Regions from separate parts of the Pantoea sp. RCC30.1 genome, predicted to be linked through region 1. Evidence: predicted binding sites of a transcription regulator. Region 1 holds the regulator's gene; each other region holds the start of a gene.
The links. The regulator PurR, encoded in region 1, represses purine synthesis genes. The targets are predictions, from matches to a motif close to CANGCAAACGTTTGCNTG.
Positions count from the first base shown of each region.

Region 2: AC2LB6_RS04790 (NCS2 family permease) is a predicted target of PurR. The motif match lies at 3,765-3,782, and genes of this name have one in related genera.
Region 3: purM (phosphoribosylformylglycinamidine cyclo-ligase) is a predicted target of PurR. The motif match lies at 2,101-2,118, and genes of this name have one in related genera.

Region 1 covers NZ_JBXUHX010000017.1:42,555-49,886, reverse strand. The annotation lists gene AC2LB6_RS15725 (Grx4 family monothiol glutaredoxin) at 1-2, opposite strand, end outside; gene AC2LB6_RS15720 (C40 family peptidase) at 368-1,177, shown strand; gene cydH (cytochrome bd-I oxidase subunit CydH) at 1,223-1,312, opposite strand; gene purR (HTH-type transcriptional repressor PurR) at 1,594-2,619, shown strand; gene punR (DNA-binding transcriptional activator PunR) at 2,616-3,521, opposite strand; gene punC (purine nucleoside transporter PunC) at 3,629-4,831, shown strand; gene cfa (cyclopropane fatty acyl phospholipid synthase) at 5,141-6,289, shown strand; gene AC2LB6_RS15690 (riboflavin synthase subunit alpha) at 6,614-7,276, opposite strand.
Region 2 covers NZ_JBXUHX010000003.1:158,252-165,583, reverse strand. The annotation lists gene mnmE (tRNA uridine-5-carboxymethylaminomethyl(34) synthesis GTPase MnmE) at 1-549, shown strand, start outside; gene AC2LB6_RS04800 (malonic semialdehyde reductase) at 816-1,406, shown strand; gene AC2LB6_RS04795 (4'-phosphopantetheinyl transferase family protein) at 1,585-2,334, shown strand; gene AC2LB6_RS04790 (NCS2 family permease) at 2,382-3,695, opposite strand; gene yieH (6-phosphogluconate phosphatase) at 3,848-4,507, shown strand; gene AC2LB6_RS04780 (GlxA family transcriptional regulator) at 4,519-5,451, shown strand; gene AC2LB6_RS04775 (acyltransferase) at 5,436-6,431, opposite strand; gene glyQ (glycine--tRNA ligase subunit alpha) at 6,652-7,332, shown strand, end outside.
Region 3 covers NZ_JBXUHX010000008.1:144,592-151,923, forward strand. The annotation lists gene pstB (phosphate ABC transporter ATP-binding protein PstB) at 1-248, shown strand, start outside; gene purN (phosphoribosylglycinamide formyltransferase) at 362-1,000, opposite strand; gene purM (phosphoribosylformylglycinamidine cyclo-ligase) at 997-2,037, opposite strand; gene upp (uracil phosphoribosyltransferase) at 2,267-2,893, shown strand; gene uraA (uracil permease) at 3,038-4,321, shown strand; gene hda (DnaA inactivator Hda) at 4,430-5,131, shown strand; gene arsC (arsenate reductase (glutaredoxin)) at 5,128-5,469, opposite strand; gene bepA (beta-barrel assembly-enhancing protease) at 5,520-6,983, opposite strand.

The DNA.
Region 1 (7,332 bases):
ATTGCCTTCCTTAATTCGTCACTTCGTGTTTGTTTATTGTAGCGACTTCGCAGCGTGACTGAAAACGAGATTTTGACCGCTGCCCGATTAAATCGCCATCATTGTTAAGTTCAGCTTCGTGACGCCTGAATCCCTGATTATTAACAGCTGGTAACAGTTTAATAATTCGTAATAATTTCGTTGATATAAGACGCTGAAAATGTTCATTTTCAGCGCGATTACGTGGGTTGCAAAGATTAATATTAAAAGGCATTACAGTTTTTAAAAGAACTGGACTAGAATGGCCTGGGCGCTGATCCTGGATCAGATTAATCTCAACTTTGTCGCGGTGCGTAGTGGCCCTGACAACTTAACTAATCAACGGACTATGCGTTTAATCATTACGCTTTTGATGCTGGCCTTTGCGCAACTGTTTTTCAACGTCGCTGCTGCTTCACCGCACGCGCCGGTGAACGTCAGTACGCATAAAGCAGAAAAAAAGAGTGCGCGCGACGATGAGCGCCGCAAACGTCGCCAGGTAAAAACGGTGACGAAAAAGACTCGCCTCAGCCCTGTTCAAAAACTCAAAACTAAAAAACAGAAAAAAGTCGAACTCACTGCGAAACAGACGCCTGCTAAGAAGACCTCGCTTAAAACCGCCCGTATCAGCAAAAGCAAAGAAAAAAATAAAGAGAAGAAACGCTATGGTCATCAGCGCCAGCTAAAAACCGCTGAGGTCACCACCAGCGAACCTGGCACAATTAAAATGAGCAAATCCCACCGTCAGCGCTATCAGAAGGCACGTGAAACCGCGATGACCAAGCTGATGGGCCAGTTGGGTAAACCTTATCAGTGGGGCGGCACGTCACCCCATACTGGTTTCGATTGCAGCGGTCTGGTCTGGTACGCCTATAAAGATCTGGTGAAGTTTAAGATCCCGCGTACCGCTAACGAGATGTATCACCTGCGTGACGCAGCGCCAATTAAACGCGAGTCGCTGGAGAAAGGCGATCTGGTCTTCTTCCGCATTAACGGTCGCGGTACTGCGGACCACGTCGGCGTTTACCTGGGCGATGGCAAGTTTATTCAATCGCCACGTACCGGTAAAGATATTCAGATCAGCGCATTAGGAGAAGATTACTGGCAGCGCCACTACATTGGCGCCCGTCGGGTGATGACGCCAAAAACTATACGCTGAGCAGCAGAACAGTCAGAAAAAGCCGGGATAATCCCGGCTTTTTTATTAGTGCAGAATGGCAGTAAAACTAAAGGCCACAATCATCAGCAGACAGCCTGCGGTGGTCATTAACGCCAGTTTAAGATCGGTACTCATTGTTTGCTCCTTAGTCACACAATTTGTAGGGATATGGCATTTTCCCACACAGCCCGGTAAAAATCTCGTTTTATCCGTCCAGCCTTGTTAGAATCCCGCCTCTGTTGCGCAACGCGCGCAACTCTGATTCCGTTTGCGCATCTTTTAAGGCATTTATTCTCCGCCAGCGGCCTGTTTACGGGCAAGAAAAGCTGCATTTTTGCGGAAAAAACCCTGAGCAGACGCAAACGTTTAACACTACGCTTATCATAGAGTTAGATAAGCACTGGAGTCCGATTTTCATGGCAACAATTAAAGATGTGGCGAAACGCGCCGGCGTCTCAACGACCACCGTTTCGCACGTCATCAATAAAACCCGCTTTGTCGCTGAAGAGACACGCAACGCGGTCTGGCAGGCGATAAAAGAACTTCACTACTCGCCGAGCGCCGTCGCGCGCAGCCTGAAAGTGAACCACACCAGGACGCTGGGCCTGCTTGCCACCTCCAGCGAAGCGCCCTATTTTGCTGAAATTATTGAAGCGGTTGAAAATCACTGTTTTGACAAAGGCTATACGCTGATTCTGGGTAATGCGCATAACGACCTGCAAAAGCAGCGCGCCTACCTCAGCATGATGGCGCAGAAACGCGTCGATGGTCTGCTGGTGATGTGCTCTGAATATCCGGACGATCTGCTGCAGATGCTGGAAGAGAACCGTAATATCCCAATGGTGGTGATGGACTGGGGCGAGTCGCGCGCCGACTTCACCGACACGGTGCTCGATAATGCTTTCCAGGGCGGCTATCTGGCTGGACGCTATCTGATTGAACGCGGACACCGTGATATTGGTGCTATCCCCGGTCAGATGGAACGCAACACTGGTGGAGGACGCCACGCCGGTTTCCTGAAGGCGATGGAAGAAGCGGGTATTCAACCGCGTGCCGAGTGGATTGTGCAGGGTGACTTCGAGCCGGAGTCAGGCTATCAGGCGATGCAGCAGATCCTGTCGCAGAAACAGCGTCCAACGGCGGTGTTCTGCGGCGGTGACATCATGGCGATGGGCGCGATTTGCGCCGCCGACGAGATGGGCCTGCGCGTCCCGCAGGATATTTCGGTGATCGGTTATGACAATGTGCGCAACGCCCGCTATTTCGCACCGGCCCTGACGACCGTGCATCAGCCTAAAGCCCAGTTGGGTGAAAAAGCGCTGGATATGCTGCTGGACCGCATCACCAGTAAGCGTGAAGTGTCACAAACGATTGAAGTCCACCCTACGCTGATTGAACGCCGTTCCGTGGCCGATGGTCCATTCCGCGACTATCGCCGTTAATCTTCGCTTAACCACTCCTGATTAAGTGTTTGCGCATCACCCAGATAGCTGAGCAACCAGCCTGTTGCCGGTGATGCGCGATCTTCAGCCCAGCTGACGCAGCAGGGGCTGTCCGGGAACGCCACCGGCAGTGTCAGTTCAACCAGCTGGCCGCTGTCCAGCAGTGGCCTGGCAAGATGACCCGGCACCATCGCCACACACAATCCCGCCTGTACGCACTCCAGCCCGGTCTGCCATTCCGGCACCACCAGCCTGCGCTGGTTATCCAGCGTCCATGTCATACGGCGTGGCAGCGCACGCGAGGTATCTTCCAGCACCAGTGATGGCCAGCTTCGCAACGTGTCATCATCGATCTGGCTCGCCTGCGTCAGCGGATGATCCGGCGCGACCACGCAGCGCCAGTTGAGAGTGCCCATATCGCGAAACGCAAAACGTCCGCCCACCGGGATTGCCTGCGTGGCACCAATCGCGACCTCCACCCGGCCATCGGCCAGCGCATCCCAGACGCCGTTAAAGACTTCATAGCTGATGATGAGCTCCATATCGGGGAAGTGGCGATAGAAATCTTTAACCAGTTGCCGGGTGCGCTGAGGCTTTGCAATACGGTCAACGGCAATGCTGAGCTGCCCGCGCCAGCCGTTGGCAAGCTGCTGACACTGTCGCCGGGTGGCAAGCATTTTTTTGATGACGCTGCGCCCTTCCCTGACAAAATGCTCGCCTGCCGGGGTGAGGACCACTTCACGATGCTGACGCTCAAATAGCGGCACCGCCAGCCAGTTCTCCAGCTGGCGCACCGTGTAGCTGATGGCAGAAGGCACCCGATGTAACTCCTGCGCGGCAGCGCTGAAGCTGCCCCCACGGGCGACCGCGTCAACCACTTCTAATGCATATTCTGACCACATAATCTGCCTTCAAAAATTTTAACAGCAATCGGCAAATATTACCGTTTCACAGCAGCAAACGCACCTTTTACACTCTGCCGCGTTTATCCTGCAAAAATGAGAATGAGATGTTGTCGAATAAAGGATTTATGCCTTACCTTGCCCTGCTGAGCATGCTCGGCTTTTTAGCCACAGATATGTACCTGCCCGCCTTCGGGGCGATGCAGCAAACCTTTAATACCTCACCCGGCCTGATCAGCGCCAGTATGAGTCTCTTTCTGGGAGGCTTCGCCCTGGGTCAGCTATTCTGGGGACCGCTCTCCGATCGCATTGGTCGCAAACCTGTGCTGCTGGCCGGACTGGCCATGTTTGGCATCGGCTGTGCGGGCATGCTGTGGGTGAATAATATCTATCTGATGCTGGCGCTGCGCTTCGTGCAGGCGATTGGCGTCTGTGCTGCGGCCGTGAGCTGGCAGGCATTAGTGGTGGATCGCTACCCTGCCGCGCGCGCCAACAAAGTCTTCGCCACCATTATGCCGCTGGTTGCGCTCTCTCCCGCGCTGGCGCCGTTGCTGGGTGCCTGGCTGATCGGCCACTTCCACTGGCGTTCGATTTTCCTGGTGCTGACCCTGATTGCGATGGCGCTGATACTGACCACGCTGCGTCTGCCCACCGTTCGCAAAGCCGCAAGTGAAAAAAAGGCGCAGCCGGGCTTCTTCACGCTGCTGAAATCGCGGGTCTACAGCGGCAACGTGCTGATCTACTCTGCCTGTTCTGCCAGCTTCTTTGCCTGGCTGACTGGCTCGCCGTTTATTCTGGCGGATCTGGGTCTCTCACCCGCCGATATCGGCCTGAGTTATGTGCCCCAGACCCTCGCCTTTTTAATAGGTGGATTCGGCTGTCGCGCTCTGCTCAACCGCTTTAACGGTGCACAGTTGCTGCCCTGGATGCTGGGCGTCTACAGCCTAAGCATTCTGTCGCTGTTTGCTGTTGCGCTTGCAGGCAACAGCACGCTGGTGAGCCTGATGGTTCCGTTCTGCGGGATGGCGCTGGCTAACGGGGCGATCTATCCGATTGTGGTTTCCAGTGCACTGATGCCCTTCCCGGATGCCACTGGTAAAGCTGCTGCTTTGCAGAACACCCTGCAGTTAGGACTCTGCTTCGCCGCCAGCCTGGCGGTATCAGCTGGATTAACCCAGGCGCTGTTTACAACCACGCTGATGATGGCGGTGACCATTGTGCTCGCGTTGATCGGTTACGCCATGCAGCGTGCCGCAAACGCACAAACTGTTGTTGCCTCTGCGCAACCTGCCTGCCAGGATAATCATTGATACCCTGACTTCTTACTTAGCGCCCTAACAATAAGTTATTGAATATTGACCCGCGTGAGCATATACTCATCCGGGTCAACAAACCTGTAATAAATCAACAATATAATAACGTAATAATCTGATTGGCACCCTGCTGCCGGGACGGTATTCGCGCGCGTTATTCTCATCTTACCCGACCTGCTGCAGGCTGTTCCAGTCCTCTGTATCACACAATAACCGGTTTGCGGAGCCATCCGCATCGTTTCTCAATGCCTGAATAAATTGACTACTCTTTGTTCAGGTTCAGATTGGACAGGTGGTGGAAAATCTATGAGTTCATCTTATGCAGAAGCAGTGAGCCCTGAAGAGAACCATTGGTATCGCATCGTTCATGAACTGCTGGAAAAAGCGGATATCGAAATTAATGGTTCACGTTCCTGGGATATTCATATTAATCATCCTGGTTTTTTTAAACGTGTTCTGCAGGAGGGCTCTCTTGGGCTCGGTGAGAGCTACATGGATGGATGGTGGGAGTGTGACCGGCTGGATATTTTCTTCCACCAGGTACTTAAACACAAACTCGATCAGCAGCTGCCTCATCACTTTAAAGACACGCTGCGCATTGCCGCCGCCCGCTTAACCAATCTGCAGTCAAAAAAACGGGCGTGGATTGTCGGTAAAGAGCATTACGACCTGGGCAACGATCTCTTTTCACTGATGCTCGATCCATACATGCAATACTCCTGTGGCTACTGGAAAGAGGCTACGACGCTGCCAGCAGCGCAGGAAGCCAAGCTGGATATGATCTGCCGTAAATTAGCGCTGGAACCCGGGATGTCGCTGCTGGATATTGGCTGTGGCTGGGGCGGCCTTGCGGAATTTGCCGCACGTCATTACGGCGTCAAAGTGCATGGCGTGACGATTTCCGCTGAACAACAGAAACTGGCGCAGCAGCGCTGTAGCGGGTTAGACGTCACGATTCTGTTGCAGGATTATCGCGATCTGAATGAGCAGTTTGATCGCATTGTTTCGGTGGGGATGTTTGAGCATGTCGGGCCGAAAAATTACGCCACCTATTTTGATGTGGTCGATCGTAATTTAAAGCCTGACGGTCTTTTCCTGCTTCACACCATCGGTGCGATTAAGACCGATATGAGTGTCGATCCCTGGATCGATAAATATATCTTCCCCAACGGCTGTCTGCCTTCAGTGCGTCATGTGGCGGATGCCAGCGAGCCCCACTTTATTCTGGAAGACTGGCATAACTTTGGTGCCGATTACGACAAAACACTGATGGCCTGGCATGAACGCTTTTTGCAGGCCTGGCCAGAGCTGGCTGATAAATATGGCGAACGCTTTAAACGGATGTTCTCCTATTATCTGAATGCCTGCGCTGGTGCCTTCCGGGCGCGTGATATTCAGCTGTGGCAGATTGTGTTTAGTCGCGGCGTTGAGGGCGGATTACGGGTGGCGCGGTAGGACCCGGTTATCATGCAGATGCTGCGAATGCCAGATCATATTGGATCTCACAGCAATGAATAGGCTTAACGAGCAGGGAACCGGATCAGAACAGGAAAGCGTCCCGCCGCCCGGATAAAAATGCCGGAAGCATTTTTGAACAGCGCAACGCGTTGGCCCGGCAACGTGCGCACCTCAGGGATGAGGTGCGTAATCGCGCGGGCCGAGCGTGTTATGGACTGGTTTTTGCGTCTTTCCAATCTGACCCTGTTGCCTGTGATGGCTCGGTATCACCGCAAAACAGTTCAGACCCTATCACAACGCTCAAAGGCGCTTACACGCCTTTTATTTACTCTCGGAGTCAGGCTGACCGGTCAGCATACTCATCGCCGCCGCAGCATCGCGCTGGGCTAACACCCGCTCCACGGTCTCTACGATTGCCTGCGTGTGCGGATCGATCTCAATATTGACCCGGTCGCCAAACGTCTTCGCGCCAAGAGTCGTGCGCTCCAGCGTTTCGGGGATCAGATAGACGCAGAATTTGGTCTTAGTCACATCACCTACTGTCAGGCTGATACCGTCGATGCCGACAAAACCTTTATGTAGAATATATTTCATCTGCGTCGGGTCCTGGATTTTAAACCAGACTTCGCGGTTATGTTCTGACTGGATAATCTTGCAGATCTCAGCGGTGGTCATAATATGACCTGACATCAGATGTCCGCCTATTTCATCGCTGAATTTTGCTGCACGCTCAATATTGACCACATCGCCCTGACGTAAATCGCCAAGATTAGTCACCCGCAAGGTCTCTTTAATTAAATCAAAACTGACGCGGTCGCCGTCAATTGCCGTCACGGTTAAGCAGCAACCGTTATGCGCTACCGATGCGCCCAGCGCCAGGCCCGGTAACAGGTCTTCCGGCAGTCGGACAGTGTGAGTACGAAACAGTTCTTTCTCTTCAATGGACACGATTTCTGCGGTGCCCTGCACAATACCGGTAAACATAGTCTTTGCCTCTGCGAAGTTTGCGTTAGTTTATCACAGCTCAGGTCGGCTGTTAG
Region 2 (7,332 bases), on a different contig from region 1:
GGTCTGCGTGAGGCCAGCGACGAAGTCGAACGCATCGGGATTGAGCGCGCCTGGCAGGAGATCGAACAGGCTGACCGCGTGCTGTTTATGGTAGACGGCACCACCACTGATGCCACCGAAGCGGCGGCTATCTGGCCCGATTTTGTCTCCCGTCTGCCGCCGGAACTGCCGATTACCGTGGTACGCAACAAGGCCGACGTCACCGGTGAGTCTCCCGGCCTGACAGAAGTAAATGGTCACTCACTGATTCGCCTGTCGGCACGTACCAGCGAAGGCGTCGATGAGCTGCGGGATCACCTGAAGCAGAGCATGGGATTCGCTGGCAACATGGAAGGTGGCTTCCTGGCACGCCGCCGCCATCTGCAGGCACTGGAGCTGGCGGCCACACACTTACAGCAGGGTAAAGCGCAGCTGCTCGGTGCCCGCGCCGGTGAGTTACTGGCAGAAGAGCTGCGAGTCGCTCAGCAGGCGTTAAGCGAGATCACCGGCGAGTTCACCTCTGACGATCTGCTGGGTCGTATCTTCTCCAGCTTCTGTATCGGTAAATAACCGTGCAGGCCTGACGGCATCGCGCTGTCAGGCCTGAATTCCCGCCACGCTGCCTCCTCTGTTATACCCGCCTCCGCGTTGATTCTTGCTGATATGTTATTTTGCGGCGGCACCGCTTTGACGTATAACGGTTGAAGCGCCGATCTGACCTGAGGCTATGAATTGCGGTGAGTGAATCCCCCCTCATCCCGCCACATCGGGCCGGACGCAAACCCATTACGTGAACACCCTTGGGCGAACTTTTTCGCCTGAAACAGGAGAGTTGCATGAGTACACCGCTTGAGACTGCCGCACTGGATACGCTGTTTAATGACGCCCGCACTCACAGTTACTGGCAGGCTAAGTCCGTCGATAACGCCCTGCTGGAACAGCTCTATGCCTTAACGGCACTGGGCCCGACCTCGGCGAACTGCTCGCCTGCGCGATTTGTTTTCGTGACCTCGGCGGAAGGCAAAGAGAAGCTGAAACCGGCACTCTCTTCCGGCAATCTGGACAAAACCATGAGCGCGCCGGTCACGGTGATTGTGGCCTGGGACCGCGAGTTCTATGAGCAGTTGCCCGCGCTGTTCCCGCATGCGGATGCACGCAGCTGGTTTACCGGCAGCCCGGAAGCGGCAAAAGAGACCGCTTTCCGTAACAGCAGCCTGCAGGCGGGTTATCTGATCCTGGCGGCCCGTTCGCTGGGTCTGGATGCCGGTCCGATGTCCGGTTTTGATCCGGCCAAAGTCAATGATGCCTTTTTCCCCGACGGTCAGTATCAGGTTAACCTGCTGATTAACCTCGGCTACGGTGAGGCATCAAAACTGCATCCGCGCCTGCCGCGCCTGAGCTTTGAGCAGGCGAGCCGCTTCGCCTGATGCTACCCGCGTCGCGATTCGGTTCGCGACGCGTATCTAAGATCGATCCCGCCAATCTGCGCTACTCCGCTCATCCTATTCCGAATTTAACCTAATCTGTGCGTTGCCAGGTGCATTCCGATAAGAAAATTCCTACAATGCTTCTGATGATTATCTGACCATTTTCACGGAGCGACAGATGGCTGGTCATTTTGTACGCTGGACGGGCGATCCCGGCTTCCCGGCTAATGATTTACGCATTCCCCAGGCTATCTCCGACACGGCACAGCAGTTTGCTGACAAACGCCGTGGGCGATTTCTTGCCGCGCGTACCCTGCTGGCACAGCTGATGCTGCGGGTTTATGGCATTAATGAGCTGCCGCGCCTGATTATCCAGAGCAACGGACGTCCCGTATTTGCTGACAGCGATCTGCCCGACTTTAGTATCGCTTATGCGGGTAATACGGTGGGTGTGCTGCTGGCCGAAGAGGGTGGACGTGCCGGTCTGGATATGGAGATTGTGCATGCTCGGAGTCGCCAGACTCAGGAGCAACTGATTCAGGGATTAACCTCGGGCGAGATCGCCTGGATCAATGCCCAGCAGGATGCCATGGAGGCAGTGACGCAGATCTGGACATTACGCCAGAGCATTCTCAAGCTGACGGGAGAAGGTGATCGGGGACTGGATTCGCTGCGCCTGTTACCCGGTGCGGGTCGGCTGCGATCGTCACTCTATCCCGACATCCAGGTGGTGTGTGACGCGGAGCTTGTGCTGGTCTGGTCGTGCGCGCTGTCGTCTGCGACCCAGCGTCTGCATTTGTGGGAGATGGATAGTGCCTTTCAGTGGCACCCATTACGCGAAATAGAGATGGGTAAGCCCAACATCGGGCCTCATGCCCTGCGGCTGACCAGCCTGCCCAGCGAGCGCAGTCTGCATCCTGAAATATAAAAAAGCCGCAACCCAGAGATTGCGGCCCTCAATAGCCCTCAATACGCTTAGTGCCCGTCGATAAAAACAATCTTCAGCACAAACAGCAGAGCAACAATCACCACGCAGGGGCTGATTTCACGCCAGCGGCCGGTGCCCAGCTTCATGACGCAATAAGCGATAAACCCCAGCGCAATGCCTTCGGTAATTGAAAAGCTGAAGGGCATCATGGCGGCGGTTACAAATGCCGGAACGGCTTCGGTCAAATCATTCCAGCGTACGCGCGACAGGCTGGCAGTCATCAACACGCCAACGTAAATCAGCGCGCCCGCAGCGGCGTAGGACGGCACCATTGCCGCCAGCGGTGACAGGAAGGTCACCAGCAGGAACAGCAGCCCGGTGACCACCGCCATCAGGCCGGTACGGCCACCAATCGCCACGCCCGAGGTGCTCTCGATATAGGCGGTCACGGATGAAGTGCCCGCCAGCGCCCCACTTACCGAACTGATGCTGTCAACATAGAGCGCCTGCTGCATCCGTGGGAAGGTGCCGGTTTCATCGGTCAGTCCCGCTTTGTCGGTGACGCCGATCAGCGTGCCGGAGGAGTCGAACAGATTGACCAGCATAAAGGAGAAGATCACGCCCGCCATGCCAATGTTAAAGGCACCTTTGATATCGACCTGCCCGACTACCGAAGTAATGGAAGGCGGCGCAGAAAACAGGCCGACAAATTTCACATCGCCCAGCATCCAGCCAATCGCCGTGGTGACGACCATCGAGATCAGCACCGCCGCATGGATATTGCGTGATGCCAGAATGGCGATAATAAAGAAGCCCAGTGCGCCCAGCAGCACGCTGTGCGAGGTCAGGTTCCCCACCGCCACCAGGGTATTGGGATTCGGCACGATAATACCGGCGTTCTTCAGTCCCATCATGGCGATAAACAGGCCGATACCGGCGGTGATACCCACGCGCAGGCTCAGCGGGATATTGGCAATCATCCAGTAGCGAACCCGCAGCAGCGTCAGGATCAGCAGGCAGACTGCACCCCAGAAGATCGCGCCCATACCGACCTGCCACGAATAGCCCATCGCGCCGACCACCACAAAGGCGAAAAAGGCGTTCAGCCCCATTGCGGGCGCCAGCGCCACTGGCAGATTGGCAAACAGTCCCATGAGAATGCTGCCGAAGGCGGCAATCAGACAGGTGGTTACAAACACCGCCTGGGTATCCATGCCAGCGACGCCGAGGATCTGCGGATTGACGAAGACGATATAGACCATCGTCAGAAAAGTGGTGATACCTGCGATCACTTCGGTGCGCACCGTGGTGCCATGTTCCTGCAGCCTGAAGATGCGCTGCAAAACGCCTTGCTTGCTCATGCCATCCATCCAGAAGAAAAAATCATCGGCGCGTATCCTGGCGATTTTACCTGGCCAATACAATGATTTTTCGCAACCGATTGCCAGTCTCGCAATCTGCGCTGAGTACGGTAGAGTGTGGAGCACACCCCTGAATCGAAGGATAGAGTCTGATGTCAGTAGAATGCGTCTTTTTTGATTGCGATGGCACGCTGGTGGACAGTGAGTTGCTCTGCACCCAGGCCTACGTCAATACCTTTGCCCGTTACGGCCTGGACCTGTCGCTGCAGCAGATGTTTGAAAAGTATAAGGGGGTAAAACTCTACGACATCATTCGTGACGTGGGCGACGCGCATCAGGTGTCGCTGCCGATGGAAGAGGTAGAAACGGCTTACCGCACGGAAGTCGCGCGACTGTTTGATCAGCAACTGCAGCCAATCGCAGGCGCGAAAGCGCTGGTTGAACAGATAAAGGTGCCGATGTGCGTGGTTTCAAACGGGACGGTAAAAAAGATGCAGCACTCGCTGGGCTTAACCGGCATGCTGCCGCTGTTTGCGGAGCACCTCTACAGCGGTTATGACATTCTGCACTGGAAGCCCGATCCGGAACTGATGTACCACGCGGCGGAACAGATGCAGGTGCCGATTGAGCGCTGCATTCTGGTGGATGACTCCGAAGCGGGTGCCCGCGCCGGTATCGCTGCCGGCATTCCGGTCTACTACTACTGTGCTGACCCGCACAACCCCGAACTGGATCATCCGCTGGTGACGCGTTTCGACGACATGGCGCAGTTGCCTGCGCTGTGGCGCGCCCGTGGCTGGGATCTGGTGTAGCGCGGGCCAGCATGACACACACCGTCTGGTTTTTAACCCTGCCTGGCGTCATGGCGCTTGATCTGGCCGGCCCGGCCGAGACGCTGAAGCTGGCGGGGGATCGCTTTACGCTGCGCTACATCGGCCCGCAGCCGGAGGTGGTCTGCTCCACCGGCATGACCATTGGTGGCATCGAACCCTTACCGAAAGAGTTGCCCGCCGGGAGCCTGCTGGTGGTGCCTGGCGTCTATGACTCGCAGATCTGTTATGCCACACCGCAGGCCGCAGAAGCACGCGAATGGCTGATGCGTCAGCACAGCGCGCTGCGCGCGCAGACCTTTATGCTGGTCTGCGTCTGTTCGGGTGCGCTGCTGGCGGCGCAGGCGGGTATGCTGGATGACGTACTCTGCACCACTCATCATGATGTGATTGCCCGTCTGAAAGCGGCGGCCCCGCGCGCGCAGGTGCAGGAGAATCGGGTGTTTGTCGGGCATGAAAATATCTGGACCAGCGCGGGCATCACGGCGGGAATCGATCTGGCACTGCATCTGATCTCTCAGCTTTGCGATACGCCCACAGCGCTGGCGGTGGCGCGGGAAATGGTGGTCTGGTTCCGCCGTGCCGGTGACGATCCACAGCTTTCACCCTGGCTGCGTTATCGCAATCACATGCATCCGGCCATTCATCGGGCGCAGGATCTGATGATTGCCCATCCAGAGCATGGCTGGACGTTGACTGAACTGGCCGGACGCACCCATGTCAGTAGCCGCCATCTGGCGCGGCTGTTTCGTCAGCATCTGGGGATCAGCGTGCGGGAATATCATGAGCAGCTGCGGGTTGGCGTGGCGCGCCAGCGTCAGCAGCAGGGTGAATCTGCCGAAAAAGCGGCGCTGGCGGCGGGGTTTTCATCGGCACGCCAGCTACGACGCGCCCGCCAGCGCGAAACCGATCAGCTGACGAAGTGACGGGTATCGACGCGTTTCAGCACCATTCCCAGCAGCAGGCTGCCGCCCAGCGTCAGCCCGAACACCCAGGGCAGGTCGAGCCACGGACGCGACATATCATCGTAGTGATGAGTACGCAGGTAGTGAATGAACAGCGCATGAAAGCCGTAGATCGGCAGTGAATAGCGTGCAATCACCGTAAAACCTGGCAGGGTGCGCTGGTTCAGGCTGTTTTTAAACACGATCAGCAGGCTGATCGCGGCGATAAACACTAGCGGTCCGCAGTAGAGATACCAGGTATCGTTAAACGCTCCGTTGACGATCAGCGCCTTTTTCGTCCCCAGCGTAATGCCAATCACACAGGCGATAAACAGCCCGGCAGCCAGCGGCGTCAGGCCGCGTCGGCTGGTCTCCATGGTGCCAATCGCCCGTCCCAGCAGCGCATAGAGCAGGTAGTAAATGCTGTCGCCGCTGACATAGAGATTAACCGGCAGAAAGTGAAACGGGCCCAGCGACTGGCTGACCGTATTGGGGTTGGCGAGCACCGCCAGCACCAGCACCAGCAGCGCGACGTAACGCGCCTGCACGGTTTTCACCTGAATCAGCGGCGACATCAGATAGATGCCGATCAGCGCAAAGAAGAACCACAGATGATAGAACACCGGCTTCTGCAGCATCTTCAGGATCGAACGTCCTTCGCTGATCGGCGTCAGCCAGGTGATATAGGCCAGCGAGACCGCGCTGTAAAACAGCAGACAGAGCACTAGCCGGAGCATATGGCGCGGCTGAGCGCTGCGTTCGCCGAAAAACAGGTAGCCGGAGATCATAAAGAAAAGCGGAACACAGACGCGTGATGCCGAGTTCAGGAGATTAGCCACATCCCAGGTCGTGCCTGTCACCGCCATCGGCCCGGTGATATACCAGGTGGTGGTGTGAATCACGATCACCATCAGGCAGGCAACCGCACGTAAATTGTCGATCCAGTAAATCTTTTGCGGCATGGTGTCCTCTTGCGCATCGCTCCGTGCGCAAGAGGGTAGTCAAATGCGACCAGCGCAACAACTGCTGCCAGCAGGATTCGGAGCCATCTGTATGCCAGCGTCCGGAATCGCCGCTTAAACGCGCCGGCACCGCCTGGGATTTACGGCTGCACATCGCGCGGTCAAAGGGTATACTGTCGGCCTCTTTTTTTAATCTAACCGAAGCGCGTGCACACTCAACATGCAAAAGTTTGATACCAAAACCTTTCAGGGGCTGATCCTGACCTTGCAGGATTACTGGGCGCGTCAGGGCTGCACCATTGTCCAACCGCTGGACATGGAAGTGGGCGCTGGCACTTCACACCCGATGACTTGTCTGCGCGCACTCGGCCCGGAGCCGATCGCTGCCGCTTACGTGCAGCCATCACGCCGTCCTACCGATGGCCGCTACGGTGAAAACCCGAACCGTCTGCAACACTATTACCAGTTCCAGGTGATCATCAAACCGTCACCGGACAACATTCAGGAGCTCTACCTTGGCTCGCTGAAAGAGCTGGGTATGGATCCGACGGTGCATGACATTCGCTTCGTGGAAGATAACTGGGAAAACCCGACGCTGGGTGCCTGGGGACTCGGCTGGGAAGTGTGGCTCAACGGCATGGAAGTGACGCAGTTCACCTACTTCCAGCAGGTTGGCGGCCTGGAGTGTAAGCCGGTAACCGGTGAGATCACCTACGGTCTGGAGCGTCTGGCGATGTATATCCAGGGCGTCGACAGCGTTTACGATCTGGTCTGGAGCGATGGCCCGCTGGGCAAAACCACCTACGGCGACGTGTTCCATCAGAACGAAGTGGAGCAATCCACCTATAACTTCGAATACGCCGACGTTGATTTCCTCTTTACCTGCTTCGAGCAGTACGAG
Region 3 (7,332 bases), on a different contig from region 1:
TGCTGGATGAACCGACCTCCGCGCTGGATCCGATCTCCACGCTGGTGATTGAAGAGTTGATGACCACGCTGAAGCAGCATTTCACGCTGGTGCTGGTGACGCACAACATGCAGCAGGCCTCGCGCGTGTCAGATTACACCGCGTTTATGCATCAGGGCGCGTTAGTGGAGTTTGATGAGACCGACCGGATTTTCACCGCGCCGAAACAGCGACGGACCGAAGATTACATTACGGGACGCTACGGTTAAGGAGGGGGAGAGAGCGGTTTTTCGACAGAAGGCTTATCAACTTAAAGCGATGGGAGCCTATGCCCATAGTAAAGCATCGCGGGCCATGGATGGCCCGCGCTTCTTCTGACGTGTCAGTCGTTAGCATAGCCCTGCGGCGGCAGCGGTTCACCATCCAGCCAGGCTTTACCGTCACGCATCGCCAGCCGGCCCTCGACAAACCAGCCGATCACCAGTGGATAGATAGCGTGTTCCTGGTGCTGCACCCGCTCCGTAATCTCCGCTTCACTGTCGCCAGGAAAGACCGGCACTTTGGCCTGCAGGATCACCGGACCGCCATCCAGTTCGTCCGTCACGAAATGCACGGAAGTGCCATGTTCGCTGTCGCCATTTTCCAGTGCCTGACGATGCGTATGCAGACCCGGATATTTTGGCAGCAGGGAAGGGTGGATATTCAGCAGACGATTGTGGAAATGCGCCACGAAAGCGCTGCTGAGAATGCGCATATAACCTGCCAGCACAATCAGGTCCGGACTGTATGCTTCGATTTCAGCGATGAGCTGACGATCAAAGGCTTCGCGGTCAGCGAAATCGCTGGCGGCAAGCGCGTGGGCGGGAATTCCCGCCTCCTGCGCCCGCGTCAGGCCATAAGCGGCGGCACGGTTACTGAACACGGCAGCGACGCTGCCGTGAATCCGCCCGCTGGCACAGGCGTCAAGGATGGACTGAAGGTTACTTCCGTTGCCGGAAATCAGTACAACCAGCTTCTTCATCCGTTGATGACCACACGCTCTTCGGCCTCAGACGCTTTAATTACGCCGAGCTTCCAGGCTTTCTCGCCTGCGGCCTGCATCAGCGCAATGGCTTTGTCCGCATCTGCCGGGCTCAGGGCAATGATCATGCCGACGCCGCAGTTAAAGGTACGGTACATCTCAAAACGGCTGACGTTGCCCGCCTGCTGTAACCAGCTGAAGACCGCCGGCCACTGCCAGCTCTTCTCGTCGATTACGGCCTGGGTATTGTCAGGCAGCACGCGCGGAATATTCTCCCAGAAGCCGCCGCCGGTCAGGTGTGCGATAGCGTGCACATCGACCTGCTCGATCAGGCTGAGGATATTTTTCACATAGATGCGGGTGGGTTCCAGCAGATGATCAGCCAGCGGTTTGCCTTCCAGCTGTTCAGCCAGCGGATCGGTGTTGCTGACTTCCAGAATCTTGCGCACCAGCGAATAGCCGTTGGAGTGCGGGCCGCTGGAGCCGAGGGCGATCAGTACGTCGCCATCCTGCACCTTGCTACCATCAATAATTTCTGACTTTTCCACCACGCCGACACAGAAACCGGCCACGTCGTAATCTTCGCCGTGATACATGCCTGGCATCTCAGCGGTTTCACCGCCTACCAGCGCACAACCCGACTGCAGACAACCTTCGGCGATGCCGGTGATCACCGCAGAGGCGGTATCCACATCAAGTTTGCCGGTGGCGTAGTAGTCGAGGAAGAAGAGCGGCTCAGCGCCCTGTACCACCAGGTCGTTAACGCACATCGCGACCAGGTCAACACCAATGGCATCGTGGCGTTTAAGATCCATCGCCAGACGCAGCTTGGTGCCAACGCCATCGGTGCCGGAGACCAGCACCGGTTCACGGTATTTCTGCGGCAGCGCGCAAAGCGCACCAAAACCGCCCAGTCCACCCATCACTTCCGGGCGACGCGTCTTTTTCACTACGCCTTTAATACGGTCAACCAGAGCGTTACCAGCATCAATATCAACACCGGCGTCTTTGTAACTGAGAGAGGTTTTGTCGGTCACTGCGAGGTCCCCACGCGAGTTGCGGTTGGTGGTTTAAAATAAAGCGCGGCAATTCTATCAGTGCAGGCAAACGTTTGCGAGTCCGGCATTGCGCATCGGGCGATTTTCATTAATCCTCTATTTGTCCCGGTAAATCCCGCGGCTTTGCGCAAGAGCAGGTGGCGCAGAGCGCAAAAGGCGGTATAATCCCGCGATTTTTTTTAGCTCAACTCATTCCGGGAGAACACCAATGAAGATCGTGGAAGTCAGACACCCGCTGGTCAAACATAAACTGGGCTTGATGCGTGAGCATGATATCAGTACAAAGCGTTTTCGCGAGCTGGCCTCTGAAGTGGGCAGCCTGCTGACCTACGAAGCGACCGCCGATCTGGAAACAGAGCGCGTCACCATTGAGGGCTGGAACGGCCCGGTAGAAATCGATCAGATCAAGGGCAAAAAAATCACGGTGGTCCCGATCCTGCGTGCCGGCCTGGGCATGATGGAAGGGGTGCTGGAGCACGTTCCCAGCGCACGTATCAGCGTGGTAGGTGTTTACCGTGATGAAGAGACGCTGGAGCCGGTTCCCTATTTCCAGAAGCTGGTTTCTAACATCGAAGAGCGCCTGGCGCTGGTGGTCGATCCGATGCTGGCGACCGGAGGTTCCATGATTGCGACTATCGACCTGCTGAAGAAAGCGGGCTGCACCAGCATCAAAGTGCTGGTTCTGGTTGCCGCCCCAGAAGGGATTGCCGCGCTGGAGAAAGCGCATCCTGACGTCGAGCTTTACACCGCGTCAGTGGATCAGGGATTGAATGAAAAGGGTTACATCATTCCCGGGCTCGGCGATGCCGGGGACAAGATTTTCGGAACCAAATAAATCGCACAGCCGACCAGAGAGTCGGCTTTTTTTTGGCAAAAAACTCCCCGAACGGATTCGGTCTGCCGCAAGGCGGCACCGGCATGCCTTCTGCTGTGCCAGAGGCGCGAACCCTCGGGGATAAAAAAACACAGGGGATAAATGATGACTCGTCGCGCCATTGGCGTCAGTGAACGACCGCCGTTACTGCAAACCATTCCACTCAGCCTGCAACACCTGTTCGCCATGTTTGGTGCCACGGTACTGGTTCCGATTCTGTTCCACATCAATCCGGCGACGGTGCTGTTGTTTAACGGCGTCGGCACACTGATTTATCTCTTTATCTGTAAAGGCAAAATTCCCGCCTACCTGGGTTCAAGCTTTGCCTTTATCTCGCCGGTGCTGCTGTTGTTGCCGCTGGGTTATGAGGTTGCGCTGGGCGGATTTATTCTGTGTGGCGTGCTGTTCTGTATCGTGGCGCTGATTGTGAAACGCGCGGGCACCGGCTGGCTCGACGTGATGTTCCCTCCGGCGGCGATGGGCGCCATTGTCGCCGTCATCGGTCTGGAGCTGGCGGGTGTCGCTGCGAATATGGCGGGCCTGCTGCCCGCTGAAGGCAGTGCGCCCGACAGCAAAACCGTGCTGATTTCGATGGTCACGCTCGGCGTAACGGTATTCGGTTCCGTGCTGTTCCGTGGCTTCCTGGCGATCATCCCGATTCTGGTTGGTGTGGTGGCGGGCTATCTGCTCTCTGCGTTTATGGGCATCGTTGACTGGAGTGGCGTGGTTAAAGCCCCGTGGTTTGCACTACCAACTTTTTATACGCCGCGCTTTGAGTGGGTGGCGATGCTGACGATTCTGCCTGCGGCGCTGGTGGTCATTGCTGAGCATATCGGTCATCTGGTGGTCACTGCCAACATCGTGAAAAAAGATCTGATTCGTGACCCTGGCCTGCATCGTTCGATGTTCGCCAACGGCTTATCGACCGTGATCTCCGGCTTCTTTGGCTCCACGCCCAACACCACCTACGGTGAAAACATCGGTGTAATGGCGATTACCCGCGTTTACAGTACCTGGGTAATTGGCGGCGCGGCGATTCTGGCGATTCTGCTCTCCTGCGTCGGTAAACTGGCGGCGGTGATCCAGGCGATTCCGGTTCCGGTCATGGGCGGCGTGTCGCTGCTGCTGTATGGCGTCATTGGGGCATCCGGTATCCGCGTGTTGATCGAATCCAAAGTGGATTACAACAAAGCGCAGAACCTGATCCTCACCTCGGTGATCCTGATCATCGGCGTCAGCGGTGCGAAGGTGCATATCGGCGCGGCGGAACTGAAAGGCATGGCGCTGGCGACGATCGTGGGTGTCGGACTGGCGCTGATCTTCCGTGTGATCTCGTGGCTCAGACCGGAAGAAGTGGTGCTGGAGGCTGAGGAAACGCGCGAGCATTGATTGCAGCGAGCCTGAGAGGATCCGGGGCAGGGACGCCCCATTCATCTCTTTCTGAAAACTGTGTTAGACTTCCCCCGATTTTTTGCTTGTTCTCTTGCTGAGGTGCTTCTGAACACGCCGGCACAATTGTCATTGCCACTCTATTTACCCGACGATGAAACCTTCTCCAGCTTCTGGCCGGGGGAAAACCCGTCGCTGATTGCCGCACTAAAAGGCGCTCTCAATCAACAACATGGCAGCTATCTCTACTTCTGGTCACGCGAAGGCGGTGGACGGAGCCACCTGCTGCACGCCGCGTGCGCCGAAATGTCAGCGCGCAGCGAAGCAGTCGGTTACGTTCCGCTGGATAAACGCACCTGGTTTGTACCGGAAGTGCTGGAAGGGATGGAGCAGCTGTCACTGGTCTGCATCGATAACATCGAATGCATTGCAGGCGAGCCGGAATGGGAAATGGCGATTTTCGATCTCTATAACCGTATTCTGGAAACCGGCAATACGCGCCTGTTTATCACCGGCGATCGTCCGCCACGCCAGCTGAATCTTCAGCTGCCCGATCTCGCCTCGCGGCTGGACTGGGGACAGATCTATCGCCTGCAACCGCTCTCTGACGAAGACAAACTGCAGGCGCTGCAACTGCGTGCCGGATTACGCGGATTTGAGTTGCCGGAAGATGTGGGTCGCTTCCTGCTGAAGCGACTGGATCGTGAAATGCGCACGCTGTTTGATACGCTGGATCGGCTTGATCGCGCCTCGATCAGCGCCCAGCGTAAACTCACCATTCCGTTTGTTAAAGAGACGCTCGGCCTTTAAAGAATGTCGAGCACCGCTTCTGGCGGACGTCCTATCCGCGCCCTGTCGCCATTGATCACTATCGGCCTTTCAATCAGCACCGGATGTTCCACCAGCGCATCCAGCAGCGCACTTTCGCTTTTGTCGCTGAGTGCGAGTTCGATACAGATCGCCTCTTTAGTCCGCATTAACTCTCTTGCGCTCTGCATTCCCAGTTTCTGCAACAGGATTTGCAGCGTCTCGCGATCGGGCGGTATCTGCAGATAGAGCACCACTTCCGGCTCAATGCCGCGGTCGTTCAGCAGCGCCAGCGTCTCGCGGCTCTTGCTGCAGCGCGGGTTGTGATAAATCGTCACCATCTCTGACTCTCCTTTATTCTCAATTCGCGGTGTGCTGGCGGCGTGGGTGCTTAGCCTTTCTGATACTGCTTAAAGCGCTGTTGTAACTGGCGCAGCTGATCGATACGGGCATCGTAGCGCGCCTGTTTAAGGCTGCCGAGCGGTACCTGTGCGCTGGCGCTGCTCAGGGTGGTGATCGCCTGATCAAGCTGGCCATTCAGCGCCAGACTTTCTGCCCGCGCCGATAACTCTTCATCATTCAGTCCCTGTTGCGCAGAGGCCTGTGCCAGTAAATCCCAGCCGTTGGGATCGTCTTTATTATCCCAGGTATAGCGGTTCAGAATACGGCTGGCACTGGCATACTGCTTCGCTTCCACGTAGGCATTCGCCAGGTTGAGCTGCACCACCGGGCTGTTTTTGGCACCGGTTGCGGCGGTGAGCAGGGCGATGGCCTGTTGTGGCTGATTCAGGCCGATATCGATGTCCGACATGATATCCAGGAACCAGACGTTATTGGGCTGTTTCGCCAGCAGCGGCGTGACAATCCGCTTCGCATCGGCATAACTCTTCGCCTGCAAAAACTGTATGGCTTTGCCATATTGTGACGCCAGCTGCTCACGGGAATTGCCGCTGGCATACTGACTCAGCAGTTCGTCGGTGAGCTGATTACGCCCGGTGGAGTACATGCCCAGCGACCGTACTTTTGCGAAATAGAAATCCTGAGTCGATTGCACCACCACCGGTCGCATCTGATTGGCGCGGTTACGGGCATCCGCCAGACGGCTGTCGGGCAGGGGATGCGTCAGCAGAATTTCAGGGGGCTTTGAGGAGAAGCGGCTCTGATCGGCCAGCTTCTGCAGAAAGTTCGGCATCGCCTGTGGGTCGAACCCTGAGCGTTGCAGCACCTGAATACCGATGCGGTCCGCTTCCTGCTCATTGCCCTGGGTAAAGCTGATAATCCCCTGCTGCGTTCCCGCCAGAGTGCCGGTCAGTGCGGCCATGCCGGCCTGCGGACTCGCCATCGCCAGCAGAATAGAGCCCAGCGCGCCGACCCAGGTCAGCGGCGCATTGCGCTTCTGATCTTCCATGGCGCGCGCCAGATGGCGCTGGGTGACGTGCGAGATTTCATGTGCCATAACGGATGCCAGCTGGCTTTCATTATCGGTAAAGCGGAACAGCGCCGAGTGCAGCACCACGTTGCCACCGAAAAAGGCAAAGGCGTTGAGTTCATCGTTCTGGATCAGAAAGAAGTGGAACGGGGTTTTTACTGAGTCAGCGTGCGACACCAGCCGCTGCCCCAGCTGATTAATATACTGATTGAGCAGCGGATCGTTGATCAGCGGCGCACTGGCGCGCAGCTGGCGCACATAGAAGTCGCCCATCTGCAGTTCCTGATTAATCGACAGCGTCGAACCGGCCGTGGTGCCAATATCGGGAAGTGAATCACTGACATCGGCCCTGGCAGGTGTCGATGTAGTGACAATGAGCGTCGGAAGGAGCGCGGCGATCAACGTTTTCTTTAACCGGTTCAACATGCCTTAATCCTGTAGAGAGGCCCTGAAAATGGACAGGTGCGCAGCGGGAATGTTCCATTTTTCGCAGATAACGACGGTTCGTGACTATCTTAACCAGAGCACCAAAAGAAAGAAATGTCGTTTTCTGGCAGATGCCCGGCGCGATTTGTGCAAGATTGCCGATTATGAAGAAAAAAATTGAACATTCTGCCAATCTAAACGGCAGTTAAACGAATAAAAGCGCACGCGGTATGGCCGGGGTCGCAGGCAGTTTATTTGCCGCTTAGCTCTCTTTTCACGTTGCGCTCTGGCGGAGTAAAGCAGAATATTTTGCCAGACACCTGAAGCAGTTCACGTTATTTATATAAAG